Regions from separate parts of the Echinicola strongylocentroti genome, predicted to be linked through region 3. Evidence: riboswitches for the same ligand, from Rfam matches in the RefSeq annotation. Region 3 holds a riboswitch; each other region holds the start of a gene.

Region 1 (5,422 bases), 2.0 Mb from region 3:
GGAGCGGAGAGTGTGATTGGGGGGAATGTATGGCTTACCAAAAGTATTCCCGCCAAAAGCAAAATCTATTATCAGACCAAAATGTACGATGCCAGTGCAGAGACCACTGATATGTATGTTTTTAAAAATGATGCCTAATACATGAAGTTATTTGAGTTGATCGGCAATACACCGCTTGTTGAGCTAGAACATATTCCCACCAACCCCAACGTAAAGATCTATTGTAAACTGGAGGGGCAAAACCCCGGTGGTAGTGTGAAAGACCGTGCAGCCTATAGCATGATCAAAAGGGCCATGGATCGTGGAGATATTAAAAAGGGAGACAAAATAGTAGAGGCGACCAGTGGCAATACGGGCATTGCCTTGGCGATGATAGCAAAGGTCCTTGGTGTGGAAATGATCTTGATCATGCCAGATAATTCGACTCGCGAAAGGGTCGTTTCCATGGAGGCGTACGGAGCAGAAGTCATCTTGACCCCAGCAGCCAAAACCATTGAATACTCCAGGACACTTGCCGAAGAGATGGCTGAAAAGGAAGGGTATTATATTTTGAACCAATTTGCCAATCCTGATAATTATCAAGCTCATTATGAGGGGACAGGGCCTGAGATCATGCGGGATACCAATGGTGAGATTACCCATTTTGTTTCCGCTATGGGGACTACAGGGACCATCATGGGAGTTTCCCGGTACCTAAAAGAGCAAGATCCTACAATTCAAATCGTTGGTACGCAACCTACCGATGGCTCTAGTATACCGGGGATCAGAAGATGGTCACCCGAGTTTTTGCCCAAAATATACGATTCCAAACGCGTGGATCAGATCATCGATGTAAGTCAGGATGAGGCAACTGAAATGACACGACGAATGGCCAAAGAAGAAGGAATACTGGCAGGTATGAGCAGCGGTGGAGCACTGCATGCCGCAGTGAAGCTCGCCGAAACATTGGATGATGGGGTGATCGTCTGCATTACCTGCGACCGTGGTGACCGTTACCTGAGCTCTGATTTATTTGGGTGAATTTTTTTAGAAGTGCATTCCCGGATTTGGCAATTGTACACTGATTTTTGGCGTTGAGAGAACGATTTTGGATGTAATCCAGTTGGTAAGAAAACGACAATGAATAGTGCAATGAAGAATATCAAACCACTGGGTGAAATAGCTTTTTCCGTACTGGATTTGGCCATCATTAAAGAACAGCATGATGCTACTGATGCCTTCGCTAGGAGCTTGGGCCTAGCGAAGCATGCCGAAAAATGGGGCTATAAGCGTTTTTGGCTGGCAGAGCATCACAATATGGTCAGCGTAGGGAGTTCTGCTACGGCTGTTTTGATCGGACATATCGCAGGAGGGACCAAAAGTATCCGCGTTGGATCAGGAGGGATCATGCTGCCTAATCATGCTCCACTGATGGTGGCAGAGCAATTTGGCACCTTGGCATCCCTTTATCCCGAGCGAATCGATCTTGGACTGGGAAGAGCTCCTGGTACCGATCAGACAACTGCTAGGGCGTTAAGGCGGGATCGTTTAGAGACAGTAGAGGAGTTTCCTAGGGAGCTGGAAGAACTTCAGCTTTATCTTTCCGATGAAAACATCGACGGTAAGGTTCGGGCCATTCCAGGTGAAGGACTAGATATCCCTATTTATCTGTTGGGAAGTAGCATGAGCAGTGCAGTGCTCGCAGCCAAGAAGGGGTTGCCTTATGCTTTTGCGAGTCATTTTGCACCTGCACAATTTTTGGATGCTGTTCGCTATTATCGGGATAATTTCCAGCCTTCTGAGTATTTAAAGCATCCCCATGTGATTTCCTGTGTCAATGTAATTGCTGCAGAAACGGATAAAGAAGCCCATAAGATGGCTACTTCCTTTTACCAAATGGCGTTGGGGATTGTGAGAAGAAAATCCTATCCATTGAGACCTCCGGTGGATACGATGGACGGTTTGTGGACAGAAGCGGAAGCAGCTGCGATCAACCAGATGATGGCCTGTAGTTTTGTAGGATCAGCCGCTACAGTTCGGGAAGACTTGGAGCATTTTCAGGAAATTGCCCAAGTAGATGAAATCATGATCTGTTCTCATATTTATGACCATGAAGCACGTTTAAAATCCTATGAGTTGGCAGCATCATGTTTTAGAGAGCCTGCGAATGCACGTTGATTTGCGCACTTTAGCGAAAGTAGTTTGACCCAGAGTTCTACAGGATGAATCTTCTTGGGAGTAACTTTGCTCCATGAGATTAAAATCGTAAATTCACCATAATACAAACTTTAGGGGTGTCCCAGCTGGGACTGAGATGAGACCCTTTGAACCTGATGCGGATGATGCCGACGAAGGAAAAAGTTATCCTTTCTTACAGGCTTTTGCCTGTATGGTTTGCAGGTTCCCTAAAGTTTTTTAAGCTAATGGATATGAAGGAATCTGTAATAAAAAATCTAAAAATACTGAGAGAAAAAGGCCCCTTGGTGCAAAGTATCACTAATTACGTGGTCATGAACAATACAGCCAATGCCCTATTGGCCATAGGAGCCTCTCCGATCATGGCACATGCCAAGCTGGAGATGGCGGATATGGTCAAAATCGTCAATGCGTTAGTGGTCAATATTGGAACATTGGACGAGTTTTGGGTGGACAGCATGTTACTGGCAGCCAAGGAAGCCAATGAACGGAATACTCCGTGGGTCTTGGATCCTGTGGGGGCTGGAGCTACGCCGTACCGAAATGATACTTTGACGCGGCTGTTGACCTTTAGGCCGACCATTATCCGTGGAAATGCCTCTGAAATCATGGCTTTGGCAAAGGCAAATGTGCAGACCAAGGGAGTGGACAGCGCCCATTCTTCTGATGAGGCCTTGGCATTTGGTAAACAACTTTCCAAGGAGGCATCCGCAGTGGTGTGCATTTCCGGTGCAGTGGATTATGTGATTGACGGCGATAAGTTGACTCGGATCAAGAACGGCCACGAACTGATGGGAAAAGTAACGGGGATGGGCTGTACTGCGACTGCTTTGGTGGCAGCATTCGCAGCAGTGGAACCTGATCCTTATCTGGCGACTGTTGCGGGAATGACCGTTATGGGGCTTGCAGGTGAAATAGCTGCTAGAAAAGCAGAAGGACCTGGGACACTTCAATTGTACTTATACGATGCCCTCTACCACCTCAAGGAAAGTGAAGTGAAGCAATGGGCAAAAGTGGAAGAAAGCGATGACTGAACCTCCATTTCCTTACCGACTTTATCTAGTGACCGATCAACAAGCATGCCTTGGCAGGGATTTTTTTTGGGTGCTGGAAGAGGCCCTAAAAGGTGGCGTGGACTTGGTGCAATTGCGGGAAAAGGAACTTCCAGCGGGAGCCTTTTTAGATAAGGCACTTAAGGTAAAGTCACTTTGTGATCGGTACGAAGTCCCGTTAATCATCAATGACAGTTTAGAAATAGCCAAAGAAACAGCTGCCCACGGAGTGCATATCGGGCAATCGGACAGTAGTATGAATGCTGCTAAAGCTTTTTTAGGCGAGCAATTCCCTGTTGGACTTTCCTTGGAGCAGATGGATGAATTGGACGACGGAGATGCTGAAAAAGCGTGGTATTACGGAGTCAGCCCTATCTTTTCTACACCGACAAAGCCTGATACCCGTTTTGAATGGGGGTTGGGTGGGTTAAGCAAACTTAGAAAGTCTACTGCAAAACCATTGGTGGCCATCGGGAATATCAATGTGTTCAACGCAGTAGATGTTCTCCGTGCAGGGGCAGACTGTCTTGCGGTGGTGTCAGCTATTTGCAGTGCAGATAGCCCGGCCAAAGCAGCAGAGAGCTTTCGCACCCAAATCGAAAAAGTAAAATGAGCAATATGATAAAGACCTATGTTCCTGTACTGACCATTGCTGGGTCAGACAGTGGCGGTGGAGCAGGCATTCAAGCAGACCTGAAGACATTTTCTGCCTTGGGTTGTTTTGGTACCAGTGTCATTACGGCAACGACGGCCCAAAACACCTTAGGCGTGAAGAGTATCCATGATATTCCCGTACAGCATATAAAAGAGCAGCTGGAGGCGGTGCTTTCGGATATCAGACCGAAGGCCATAAAGATCGGGATGATCAACCGGCCGGAAGTGGTTGAGGTGATTGTGGAAGCACTCGGTCAATACCCTGATATTCCCGTGGTTTTTGATCCTGTCATGGTGGCCACCAGTGGGGACCGTTTGATCAAGGAGGAAACGGTGGAGGTATTGAAAAAAGAACTTTTTCCTATTTCGCATATCATCACGCCCAACATGGACGAAGCGGCAGTGCTTATAGGCAAGGCAGTGGATTCGCTTCCTGAGATGGAAAAAGCAGCTAGCCAATTATTGACATACGGATCGGCCTTCGTGTTGGTCAAAGGGGGGCATCTAAATGGTGATTCCGTGGCTGATGTCCTTTGTGGCCATGATGGCCAAATGCAGGTCTTTAAAAGTGAAAAAATAACTACTGGCAATGTCCATGGAACAGGCTGCACGTTGTCGTCTGCCATAGCCGTTTTTCTGGCAAAAGGGATGGAAGTGGAAAAAGCAGTGGAGCTGGCGAGGAACTTCGTCTTTCAGGCAATTGATGCTGGGAAAACCGTCAAAACAGGTCAGGGAAGTGGGCCTTTAAATCACTTCCACCAACCAAAAAAAATGATTATCCATGAGCTGGACCAGTGAAGCATGGAAGCGAATCGCTCCCCTTTATGACAAGGTCATTCATATGCCTTTTAATCAAGAATTGCAGAGCGGCACACTTCCGAAGGAAACGTTTAAATTTTATATGGCTCAGGATGCTTTTTACCTGGGCGAATTTGGCAAGGCCCTCAGCACGATCAGCGGTCGTTTGAACGACTTGGATAAGGTGTTGGCATTTTCCGAATTTGCCGCTGGTGCCATCGTGGTGGAGAGAGCACTCCATGAGAGCTATTTCAAGACTTTGGGATTGCCTGATGAAGTAGATCCTTCACCATCCTGCCTGCTTTATACCAATTATATCAGAAATCAGGCAAGTTTTGCCAACATAGAGAAGGCAGTGGCAGCTATATTGCCTTGTTTTTGGATTTATAAAGAAGTAGGTGATTATATCTATGCACAACAAGGTTCAAGTGAAAATCCCTATAAAAACTGGATAGATACTTATGCCGGAGAGGAATTTGCCACTTCAGTCGCCAAGGCACTCGAAATCACCGACCAACTGGCAGAGAAAGCCAGCCCCGCAGCACGCGAGGAGATGTTTGAGGCATTTGAAATGGCATCTAAGCTGGAATGGATGTTTTGGGACAGTGCCTACCGCTTAGAGAAGTGGCCTGTTTAGGGACGTTAGGGGGAGACGCGGACACGTTACTTTTACAGTTGTGAAGGGAATGCGTCTGCTTTATTGGTTGCCTCAGCTTTTCTACTTGGTTTTGGATCAGGTATAG
Region 2 (5,422 bases), 2.8 Mb from region 3:
GTCTTTTACCGCATTATTGTCATAATAGCGATCGCGGATATCGGTGTCGCCAGCGACCCGGGCCCAGATGATCTCGCCAAAGTGGTCCCCATCATAACGGTTGGCACCACCACCCAAGATCAGGTCCCAGCGGCCATCGTCAGACACATAATTCACCGAAAATACTCCTCCAAAGAAGTCATTGTCCAGCCATCTTCTTCTGATAATGTCGGTACTCTCGATGGTCTCATCACCGATCACCACTGGGGCTAGGCCGTAGCTCGCAAAGTCATCCTCCTCGCGGTATTGTTCATAGTATCCTCGACCATACGTATAATGCAAGGCCGCGTGTGTCTTCCAGTTTTGACCGTACTTCCCCGTATAGATAAACTGGTAATGGTCTTGCTGGTAATTATCGGTTTCGTTGTCGTAGGTGTAGTAATTAAATGTCCGGTCGGTTTCCAGTTTGTCTTCGGGAAGGCCATACCAAGCCTGGTAGGTTTTTTCTTTGCCAGAAAATACATTGACTTTGAAGACGTGGTCATCCCCGTAATACCCTCCAGAGAGGAAATAGGATTTTAGGTCGGACGTAGCCCTGTCCACATACCCGTCGGATTTGATCTGGGAGAGGCGGGCATCCACGGCCCAGCGGTCATTCAGGAGGCCTGAACCAGCTTGGACGGTGTATTTTTGGGAGTTAAAAGAACCGAACGAGGTGGCTACCTCGCCATACGCTTCTTCCTTTTTGGTATCCGTCTGGATGTTCATGCTGGCGCCAAAAGTCGCCGCACCATTGGTGGATGTTCCTACACCACGTTGGATCTGGATATTGTCCACCGAGCTGGCAAAGTCAGGCATATTTACCCAGAAGACGCCATGGGACTCGGCATCATTCATAGGGATTCCATTTACCGTGACATTGATCCTCGTCTGGTCAGACCCTCTGATGCGCAGGCCTGTATAGCCGATGCCTGCTCCAGCATCCGAATTGGTTACTACGGATGGCGTGTAGTTCAGCAACATGGGCATGTCCTGACCGAGGTTGTTTTTGGCAAGGTCTTCCTTGGTGACGGTGGAGAACGTCGTAGGAGTAGTTTCGGAAGCCCTTGTGGCCGAAACGATAAACTCTTCTGTCAACAGTGAATTTTCCTTCAGCTTGATCTCAAGCTCAGGAGATGGGATTTCCAACGCTTTCACCTCTGCCTCATAGCCAACAAAGGAGACCTTCAGTTGGTACTGGCCATCTGGGATGTTTTTGATGGCAAAGGCTCCATTGAGATCTGCAGTACTTCCTCTGCCTGTGCCTTCAAGGAGCACGTTGGCACCGATTAATGGTTCTCCGGTGGTGGCATCTATGACCTTTCCGGTGAGTTGGTTTTGCGCGATTGCACAAACTCCGACCAGCAGCATTGCTGCTGTCAACAACATACGTTTCATAATGAAAATTGATTAAGCTTGGTTAAACATTAGAGCCATCCAGGGGTGATTGCTCCATTTATTGTTTACCCGATTGTTCCATGTGTCATGGAAATCGCCTTTCCCTTCGCCGGCACTACCCGGATCAGGTAATATGGGTATGATCTCAGCCCGTTTGGTAGGGCACCCCTAATTCGATCTTTCTTCCCGCAAAGGTAGAAGGATTATCGAAGAATGAAAAGGTGTTGTTGAGTTGTGCTGTAGGAACAAGCAGATATATTCAAACTGGGATACTTTTTTAAATGCGTTCGCCCTGGTCTAGGGGGGATTTCCAATCCCCATTATCCCGGTTCGGGATTACAAATCCCGAACAGCTAAGCTTTTTATGCCACTTGTCTTTTTCAATTTAAGCAAAAAATCAGCGCAAATCATCATCATCTGCGTCATCAGCGTTCCATCAACCCCTCAACTTTTCCGCTTGACCCCATATCCGTTTAAACTGACGGCTATGGCCGTGGCGAGAGGCTCCATGGCCTGGCTTTTTGGCTTTATTCTCATTCCCCTAGGACAAGGTGCATGGTAAACATCCAGGACAGAAAAAAGCCCTCTCTGGGTTTGACCAGAAAGGGCAATATGATTGATAATATAGTTCAGATTATACTTTTTCCAATCCGGAAGATTTAGCTTTTCTCTTAATGGCCACGACGGTTTTTTCCGATGGTTCCATCATTTCATCATTGAGGCGTCCGAGCATGTCTATAGCGTCCAGATAGTCTTGCATCAAGCGATCGTCGATTTGCAAAAGCTGCTCAAAACCTTCGCTTTCCTCATCGCTCATTTCCTGATATAGATACTTTATCAGCTGTTCATTTGGGGTAAAATATTTTGTCATAGGCAACATTAATTTGTTTCAACTTTTTCCGCATGTTGATAAGCGCATAACGCATTCTTCCAAGCGCCGTGTTGATGCTTACTCCTGTTTGGTCAGCGATTTCCTGAAAACTCAAATCCATATAGTGTCTCATGATCAGCACTTGTTTTTGGCTTTCTGGAAGTTCGTCGATAAGCTCTCTGACCAATGCATGGGTCTCATCTTTGACCTTTTGGTCCTCGACATTGGAATCAGCAAATTTTAATGTATTAAAGAGATTGGAGCCATCCTCCATCATGATAAATGGATAGCGCTTCATCTTCCTGAAATAGTCTACAGCCAAGTTGTGCGCAATCCGCATCAGCCATGGCTGGAACTTCCCTTCTTCGTTATACCGGTCAGAGTTCAGCGTTTGGATTACTTTCACAAACACATCCTGTAACAGATCTTCTGCTACACCCTGATCTTTTACTATCATATAAATCGTCGTGAAGACACGGGATTTATATTTATCTACCAACACTTCGAAAGCAGCTTCACTCCCATTTCTGTACTGAGCGATCAATTCGCTGTCTTTCGGTCTTAACCTTTTACTCATAAATTCTGACGTTTAAATAACGTAGAAGTCTACTCCATATTGCGGGTTTTAGGGATGAAACAAATTCAGTCAAAGCCAAATGTATATATTTGAAATACACAATGCAATGAATTAACTGATTTTTTTATGCAAAATATACCTGACATCAATACTTATTCGGAATATTTATTCGTTAAAATAGATAAATCAAAATAATCAATCGATTTTAATTTTATCGAAAATAACCCATTAATAAGTCAATTTTTATACCAAAAATTACGTAATTCATAAGATACATGGACGTGTGATAAAAAATCTTTTAATAATAATAAAATCGCTCGTTTATCGTAGTCCACCAGACTCACTTGTTGTAGAAACCTTCATGAAGCTGTGGATATTATCAACAACCTTTAATTTAATTAACCATGCACCGATTAGTTGTCAAGTATTTTCTGTTCGCCGTACTGGGTACTGGGGTCATTTCCTGTAATTTAAACCAGCCTAACGCTACCAAAACCATAGCCCTTATTGGCGTGGATAAAGTCACTTTTGAAGAGGTCGCACCCTGTATCAACGTAAGTTTTAACGGTAATCTAGATCAGAAAAAAGCCCTAGAGTCTTTGATGAAAGGAACGGAAATGGCAAAGTTCAGGGTAGACATCACCAGTGAAAACTTCTATAAGGACGGTGGGTACGATAGCAAAACTGGCGCAGGTGATTTTACTTATGGAATTAGCTATACCGTGGTCCTGAACAAGGCCACCGAAAAAGACCTCATCAGTAAATTGCTTGCCGAAAATAAGCTCCCTGTCAACATCAATAGTAGCGGTTACTATCTTTCGCCCCAAAAAAATAAAGCCCTCCAGGACATTGGGTTTCAAAAGGCCTTGGCCAATGCCAAAAGCCGCATCAATGCTTATGCAGATTCACTGGGCATGCAGTATGAAGTCATGGATATAGAGGAAATCGATGACTATCAGCTTTACCCTGCCAATGGAATCATTTACACTGATGAACTGGTCAAAAAAGTTAAGGTTAAGGCCCATTTAACGGGGGATTAGGAAGAAGGGGAACTTTTCCAGTAAATTCAGCTTTAAACAAATTACCAATTCACAGGTTGACTTGGTATCTTTGTAAGCTATGAATGAGACAACTGCCTTGAATCCATCATCGATAGAGAATTTAGACCCCAAAGAATACATCATCATCAAGAACGCTCGGGTAAACAACCTGAAAAACCTGAGCGTGGCCATCCCGCGCAACAAACTGGTGGTGGTGACAGGACTTTCAGGTTCTGGCAAGTCCAGTTTGGCTTTTGACACGTTGTTTGCCGAAGGCCAGCGGATGTACGTGGAGAGCCTGAGCTCTTATGCCCGCCAGTTTCTGGGCAGAATGGAAAAACCTGATGTGGAATACATCAAAGGGGTTTCTCCGGCCATCGCCATTCAGCAGAAAGTGTCCACCAAAAATCCCCGGTCTACTGTGGGCACCACCACAGAAATCTATGATTACCTCAAGCTCCTTTTTAGCAGAATCGGCCACACCATATCGCCGGTAAGTGGAGAAGAAGTGAAGCACCATACCGTTACCGATGTCGTGGATTTTGTCCATAGCTTTGAAGAGAACGATAAAGTGATGATCAGCTGTCCGCTACAGGCAAATGCTTCTCGCAGTATCGAGAAAGAGCTGGAAATACTGCTTCAAAAAGGATTTACACGGGTTATCATTGATGGTGAGGTCTACTATGTAGAGGACCTGCTGGAGGAGAAGGAGATTCCAAAGGGTGAAATGGAAATCCTGATCGATAGGGCTGTGGTCAGAAAAGATGACGAGGACAACCACTTCCGAATTGCGGATAGTGTACAGACAGCTTTCTTTGAAGGGCATGGAGACTGTCACGTGGTGGTACCTGGAAAAGAAGCGCGCAATTTCAGTGACCGATTTGAGCTGGATGGAATATCCTTCGAGCTTCCATCGGTTAATTTCTTCAGCTTTAACAACCCTTACGGTGCCTGTAAAACCTGCGAAGGATTTGGTTCAGTGCTGGGAATAGATCCTGATCTGGTGATTCCAGACAAGTCGCTTTCTATTTACGAAGGGGCCATTGCCCCCTGGCGTGGGGAGACCACCAAAAAATGGGCCGCTCCGTTGATCAAAAATGGCATTCGCTTTGATTTTCCCATCCATAGACCATACGAAGAATTGGACGATGAGCACAAGGAGCTGCTCTGGAAAGGAAATAGCCATTTTAAAGGCCTGGATGCTTTCTTTGAGCACCTCCAGAGCAAGACCCATAAAATCCAATACCGCGTGATGCTCTCCCGCTTTCGTGGGAGGACCACTTGCCCCGATTGTAAAGGTACTCGTCTTAGAAAAGACGCAGCTTATGTAAAGGTCAATGGCCACTCCATCACCGATATCGTCTTGATGCCCATCGATAGGGCGCTGGATTTTTTCCAAACTATCCAGCTCACCGAGGCAGAAACAAAAACGGCCAATCGACTTCTCAAGGAGATCTTGAACCGATTGGAGTACATCGATAAAGTTGGTTTGGGCTATTTGACGTTAAATCGCCTTAC
Region 3 (5,422 bases):
TCATGGATGTTTTTCCCCGTAGAAAGATCCATGATAGTATCCGCTCCCCAGCGACATGCCCAAACGGCTTTCTCAACCTCCTCTTCGATACTCGAACCAATGGCTGAGTTTCCAATATTCGCATTGATCTTTACCAGAAAATTTCGCCCGATGATCATGGGTTCGGCTTCTGGATGGTTGATATTAGCTGGGATCACGGCCCTTCCCTTGGCCACTTCATCCCGTACAAATTCCGGTGTGATCATGTTTTTCGGGGTATTTGCACCAAAGTTCTCACCCGGATGTTGTTTTGTAAGCTCCTGTTGCTCGGCGATGCGTTGGTTTTCACGAATGGCGATGTACTCCATTTCAGGAGTGATGATGCCCTTTTTGGCATAATGCATCTGGCTGACATTTTTTCCTGACTTGGCACGATAAGGCATTTTCACCAAATCAAAACGCAGCTTGTCCAGCGAAGGATTGTCCAATCGTCGTTGTCCATATGCTGAAGTGAGTTTTTCGAGCTGCTCTACATCGCCACTGTTCAAGATCCATTCTTCCCTAAGTCGTTCGAGTCCTTTTTTCACATCTATATGTGCGTTAGGATCGGTATAGGGGCCACTGGTATCATAGACTGTCACCGGAGGATTTTTTTCTACTGTCTCATGGCGATCCAGGTGGGAGACTGTATCGTGCAATGCAATTTCTCTCATGGCGACCTTAATAGGGTGTAGGTTACCTTCTACATAGACCTTTTTGGAGTTTGGAAAAGGGTCTGTGGTAATGTAAGACTTGATGTTCTCTTGACTGAGCGTTTTCATGTTTTATGTTAGTAAGGTGGTGTAAAGTTTGAATGTTAAATGAGGGTTAGAAGATATGAAAATCGTATCGTTGAAAGATTTCCCTTACACTGTGCTCTAGTGCCTGTATTTTCGACTTCTTTCGCTACCCTACCAGCGATGATCAACCTAATTCCCGAAGTTGGTCAATACTGGACACAGGTAACCAGGCAGGGCTTTGTCTGCATCAGACAGCCCCTTTTCTGGTCTCAAGTTCAGCGCTAAGCGTAACGGTACATGCTCCTACCACTGTGCGGAGACGAATTCCAAATCGAACTCAAGTTATAGAGACTGACAGCTGATAAGGGCTACCTTCGTATTTTCCCTCACCCGCCTTGGGTGGCTTTGATGATGAGGATTTGATCGTTTTCTGAGAGGTGGTAATTGTCCCAGTTGGATTTGGGGATGACTTGGTCATTGACGGCCACAGCCATGCCTCGACTGGCATCGATTTGTTGTTGTTGGAGCATTCCTGACAAAGACAATTCCCTTTCTGTAAGCACTATTGGCTCACCATTTAGGATAAAATTCATAAGAATTTCAATTTTTGTAAATGAATAAAAAAACTTCAGGAATGAAGATAATCGCTCGGAAGGACGCTTCACTTTTCCCTTCGCCCGCATTACCGGGATCAGGTTCGGAGGGTATGTCTCAGTCCCGATAGATCATCGGAACACCCCTAAAGTCTTGTACGTAGTTACAAAGTTAGTATGATAAGAGAATATCAAAAATTATTGGTGAATTTTATTTGGCTTGAATCCTCATTCCAATTTATAATTATGAGTCTCCGGAATCATACACGTAGCCAAACTTAATTGATATTGATAAATTGTTTTCCCGTTCTTTTCCATTGATGAAAAGAACCAAAAATCTAGTCCAGTGGTGAGATCTTTAAATTGGGTAGAACATGCTTTCCTGTGAGGGCAATACGGTACCCAATTTAATTTAAGAAAAATGCTCCGGCCTGAAAATGAATGGATCTCGCTGTTCCACGACGCGAGCTAATTCACTTTCTTAACGGCCTGCTCATTTTTCTTAAACCGGTCTCACCAAGGGACCTCCTTAACTTTCGAAATCATATTATATAATTATTCCACTACGTGCAAAATCACGGATAGTCATTTTTATAATTTACCAATATATGTACTATGAGGATACTGGCACTATTTTCCTGATTTATATTCCCTGCGCTGAATGTGTCAAATCAATCCCTGTAGGATATAAATGCCAGATTAAGGAAATCGATATAAGACCGCATTGACATTCATGCCGGCACCTACGGAGGCGAAGATCACATGGTCTCCAGAATTAATATGGTGTCGTTCTATCTCCCCACAGAGCAGCATATCCAATAAAATCGGTACAGTTGCCACAGAATTGTTGCCCAGTTTACTGATGGTAATGGGCATAATCTCTCTCGGATCTTCTTGCATACCATATAGCTTGAAGACCCGGTGGAGTATGGCATCATCCATTTTGGCATTTGCCTGATGGATAAGGACCTTTTTGATATCCCTGATGTCCAACCCTGCCTTATCTATGGTCGCCTTGACCAAACTTGGAACAGTATTCAAGGCATATTCGTACAGTTTACGCCCATTCATTTTCATGAACAAGGTATCATCTTTGTAATCTGGATTATAAGACAAGTCCATTCGTAACAGCATTGCTTCATTCAGGGTGTCTGTCCGGGTTTTATGGGTAAGTATCCCGACGGGTGAGTCAGATTCCTGTGACTGAAGGATAATGGCACCAGCTCCATCGGAATAGATCATGCTGTCTATGTCATGTGGATCGGAAACCCGACTTAGCGTTTCTGCGCCGATTACTAGGATGTTTTTTGCATCACCGGATTTGATATAGTAATCTCCTTGGATAAGCCCCTGTACCAAACCAGGGCAGCCAAAGGGAAGGTCATAAGCGATGCAGTCAGGGTTTTTGATTTGAAGCTTATATTTTACTCGGGATGCCAGACTGGGAACCATGTCCGATTTTTGGTTGTCTTTAAGGACATCACCAAAATTGTGGGCTACAATGATATAGTCCAATTTTTCTTTATCCAATAAGGCTGATTTCAATGCTTCTTCTGCAGCAAAAAATGCCATATCAGAAGTGACATAATCGTCCTCGATATATCTTCTTTCTGCTATTTCTGTTATTTCCTGAAATTTCCTTATAATCTCCTCATTGGTTTTTGCGAGCTTTTTTCCATCCGTATTATAAAATTGAGCGTTTAGAAAGTCCTTATTTTTAATCACCTTTGAAGGGATATACTTACCAGTTCCCTTGATGACAGAGTAGTATGTGTCGGGCATTTGAAATCTACTTAAAGTTACTATGATTGATAAACCTGTATTAGATAAAGGGGGAATTTAGTAAAAGCATTAATTGGAACAATAGACCATTACAAATTAATTCAGCACCCAACGTAAATTATATAGAACCATAATTTCTTAATTATACACTTATAAAATAAGCAACTTATAAGTCATACACCTACTCTTTTACAATCCTTACAGGGCCAAGCAGTCCTGATTTTTCCAATGGTATGGTTTCCCGTGGATTTCCCCTGTAGTCATTGATCAACATTATATTGGTGTTGGTATATGGATCGATGACTTCTTCCAATTCTTCTCCAGCCACCCTATTGAACCATGAGTTAACAACTTTTATTTCCAATGTATTCTTACCATTACGTATTGCATCGGTAATGTCGACCCTGAATGGTTTCGTCCATACTATGCCTTTATTTTTACCGTTCATGTTGATCTCAGCTATGCCTACATCTTTTACACTTCCTAACTCGAGATAATATCGTTCTTGTTTGAGTGGGATAAAATCCAGTTTAAACTCCTTTTTGTAAACGGCTGGTCCTGAGTAGTATTTGATTTTCTTGTTAGGGTGTTCAGACCAGTCTAGAAGAGTTGTGAACTCCACATTTCCTTCCCCCTTATATTTTGGATCAAAGTAAACATTCCAACTTCCCGTGATCGATTGTAGGATAGGAAAATCTGAATAGTTTCTATGTTCTTCGCCTTGTTTTATGGTGGTTTCTTTATTGAACACTACAAAAACAGCCCCATAAGGATCTAAGGTCAATGGGACAGTGGTGTGGTTATTGTTTTGCCGAAATGCTTTAGCCTCCATTATTTCACCCGAAATTGGATTCCAAATTTCTGGTTGTTTTCCTTTTACTCGAAATCGAGGTTTCAAAGAAATGCGTTGGGTAGTGGTGTTGGTCACAAAATAAATCTCCTTTTTATCCAACGTATAGTGGATATAATCAACATTGTTTTCATTGTACTTATCTACTCCGAAATCTTCAGTGATTCCCTTGCTACGTAAATAATCTTTTGCTGTCCATCCCCAGGCGAGGGTGCCATTTCCTACTTTCTTTTCCCCTTTTAAAGGGATGTTATCTCCCCAAATAGCAGAAACAATAGATTCAAAAGCCTCTTTTCCTTCTGTTCCACCAGTTAGACTAACCATTTTATCTGGTTTTTGGCTTATGATGGTAGCACCTTCCTCCAACAAGCTTTTAACTTTCATTAAATTTGACAAAGACAAAACTTTATGGTCTGGCAGAACTAACACTTTATAGGACAAGCCGCTAGGCACTACCACTTCTCCCTTATTCACCTTTAGTTTTAAGAAAATGGTTTCATCAGTAACATCGTAGTCATATCCAAACCTAGCGCCTGCTGGATCTGCACGTTTATAAGGAAATATATTAGGGATATGGTCGCCATAATAATAAAGGACATCAGCTACAAATTCACCGTCCTGCACCACCGACTGTATGCGATGCATATAATCAATAAATGCACTTGATTGGTCCCACCAAGTTATTTGCGGGTTGATATGGGTGCCAGCAAAATACTCCTGTCCTGGCATTCCCATGGATGAAGGAGAGCTTGTAAATGTATGAAAATAAACGCGGTTTAGGCCAGCACATATTGCTTGGTCAAAAGCTGATTTTTGATCATGCCAAAGTTCATCATTCCAGTGGGGACCAATAGTCGTGAATGATTCCGCTCCTACGATTTTCTTACCATAAATATGTGCAGCGGATGAGGCTTGTTTCACAAAAAACCTGTTGTTCTCCAATGGGCGATGAGGAGAAGGGGACCAAAATTCACACATTACAATATCACTGAATCCATAGTTTTTTATACCGTCCATTGGTCCTGCATGAGGACCAGCAGACTCAGGCTGAATGCCCATATCTATTTTGTGAGCACGCTTCTGAAATTCTGCGTAATGGTTGTTGGCCACTAAGTCAGCTATAGTTTTTCGGAAGTCAGCTAAAAATGATAAAGAAGTTTCCATATCTTCCACCACATAACCCGCTATGATGGGGAGATACCTGTCCAGACTATACCCTCGGTATGCTTTAAATTCTTGATCAAAATTAGTAGTCCAGTTCATTCCTCCGCATTCCCAGCTATCCGTTTCCATAAATTTCAGGGTTTTTCCTACATGTCCATCAGCGGCTTCCAATATGGGGTCTACCACGTCAGCCCAATAAAACCCAAAGGCTTCCTTGCTCATATAGTCCAACACATTTCCTTGCCATGCCCCACTGGAGGTGGATACCTCTGCAT

Evidence for each region. Region 3 has a riboswitch for thiamine pyrophosphate ahead of thiS (sulfur carrier protein ThiS). Riboswitches for the same ligand answer to the same signal wherever they lie in the genome.
Region 1: it holds a riboswitch for thiamine pyrophosphate, as region 3 does, so the genes downstream of both, thiM (hydroxyethylthiazole kinase) here and thiS (sulfur carrier protein ThiS) in region 3, are expected to answer to the same signal.
Region 2: it holds a riboswitch for thiamine pyrophosphate, as region 3 does, so the genes downstream of both, DN752_RS11070 (TonB-dependent receptor) here and thiS (sulfur carrier protein ThiS) in region 3, are expected to answer to the same signal.

Annotation. Positions count from the first base shown of each region.
Region 1 covers NZ_CP030041.1:2,012,348-2,017,769, reverse strand. Annotated here, with positions in the region: gene DN752_RS07650 (serine O-acetyltransferase) at 1-138, shown strand, start outside; gene cysM (cysteine synthase CysM) at 142-1,020, shown strand; gene DN752_RS07640 (LLM class flavin-dependent oxidoreductase) at 1,132-2,157, shown strand; TPP riboswitch at 2,260-2,353, shown strand; gene thiM (hydroxyethylthiazole kinase) at 2,409-3,209, shown strand; gene thiE (thiamine phosphate synthase) at 3,202-3,840, shown strand; gene thiD (bifunctional hydroxymethylpyrimidine kinase/phosphomethylpyrimidine kinase) at 3,837-4,679, shown strand; gene tenA (thiaminase II) at 4,663-5,316, shown strand.
Region 2 covers NZ_CP030041.1:2,869,201-2,874,622, reverse strand. Annotated here, with positions in the region: gene DN752_RS11070 (TonB-dependent receptor) at 1-1,416, opposite strand, end outside; TPP riboswitch at 1,501-1,596, opposite strand; gene DN752_RS11060 (hypothetical protein) at 2,051-2,287, opposite strand; gene DN752_RS11055 (RNA polymerase sigma factor) at 2,262-2,864, opposite strand; gene DN752_RS11050 (SIMPL domain-containing protein) at 3,269-3,904, shown strand; gene uvrA (excinuclease ABC subunit UvrA) at 3,984-5,422, shown strand, end outside.
Region 3 covers NZ_CP030041.1:38,055-43,476, reverse strand. Annotated here, with positions in the region: gene thiC (phosphomethylpyrimidine synthase ThiC) at 1-800, opposite strand, end outside; gene thiS (sulfur carrier protein ThiS) at 1,145-1,351, opposite strand; TPP riboswitch at 1,410-1,509, opposite strand; gene DN752_RS00155 (3-oxoacyl-ACP synthase III family protein) at 2,051-3,133, opposite strand; gene DN752_RS00150 (glycosyl hydrolase) at 3,315-5,422, opposite strand, start outside.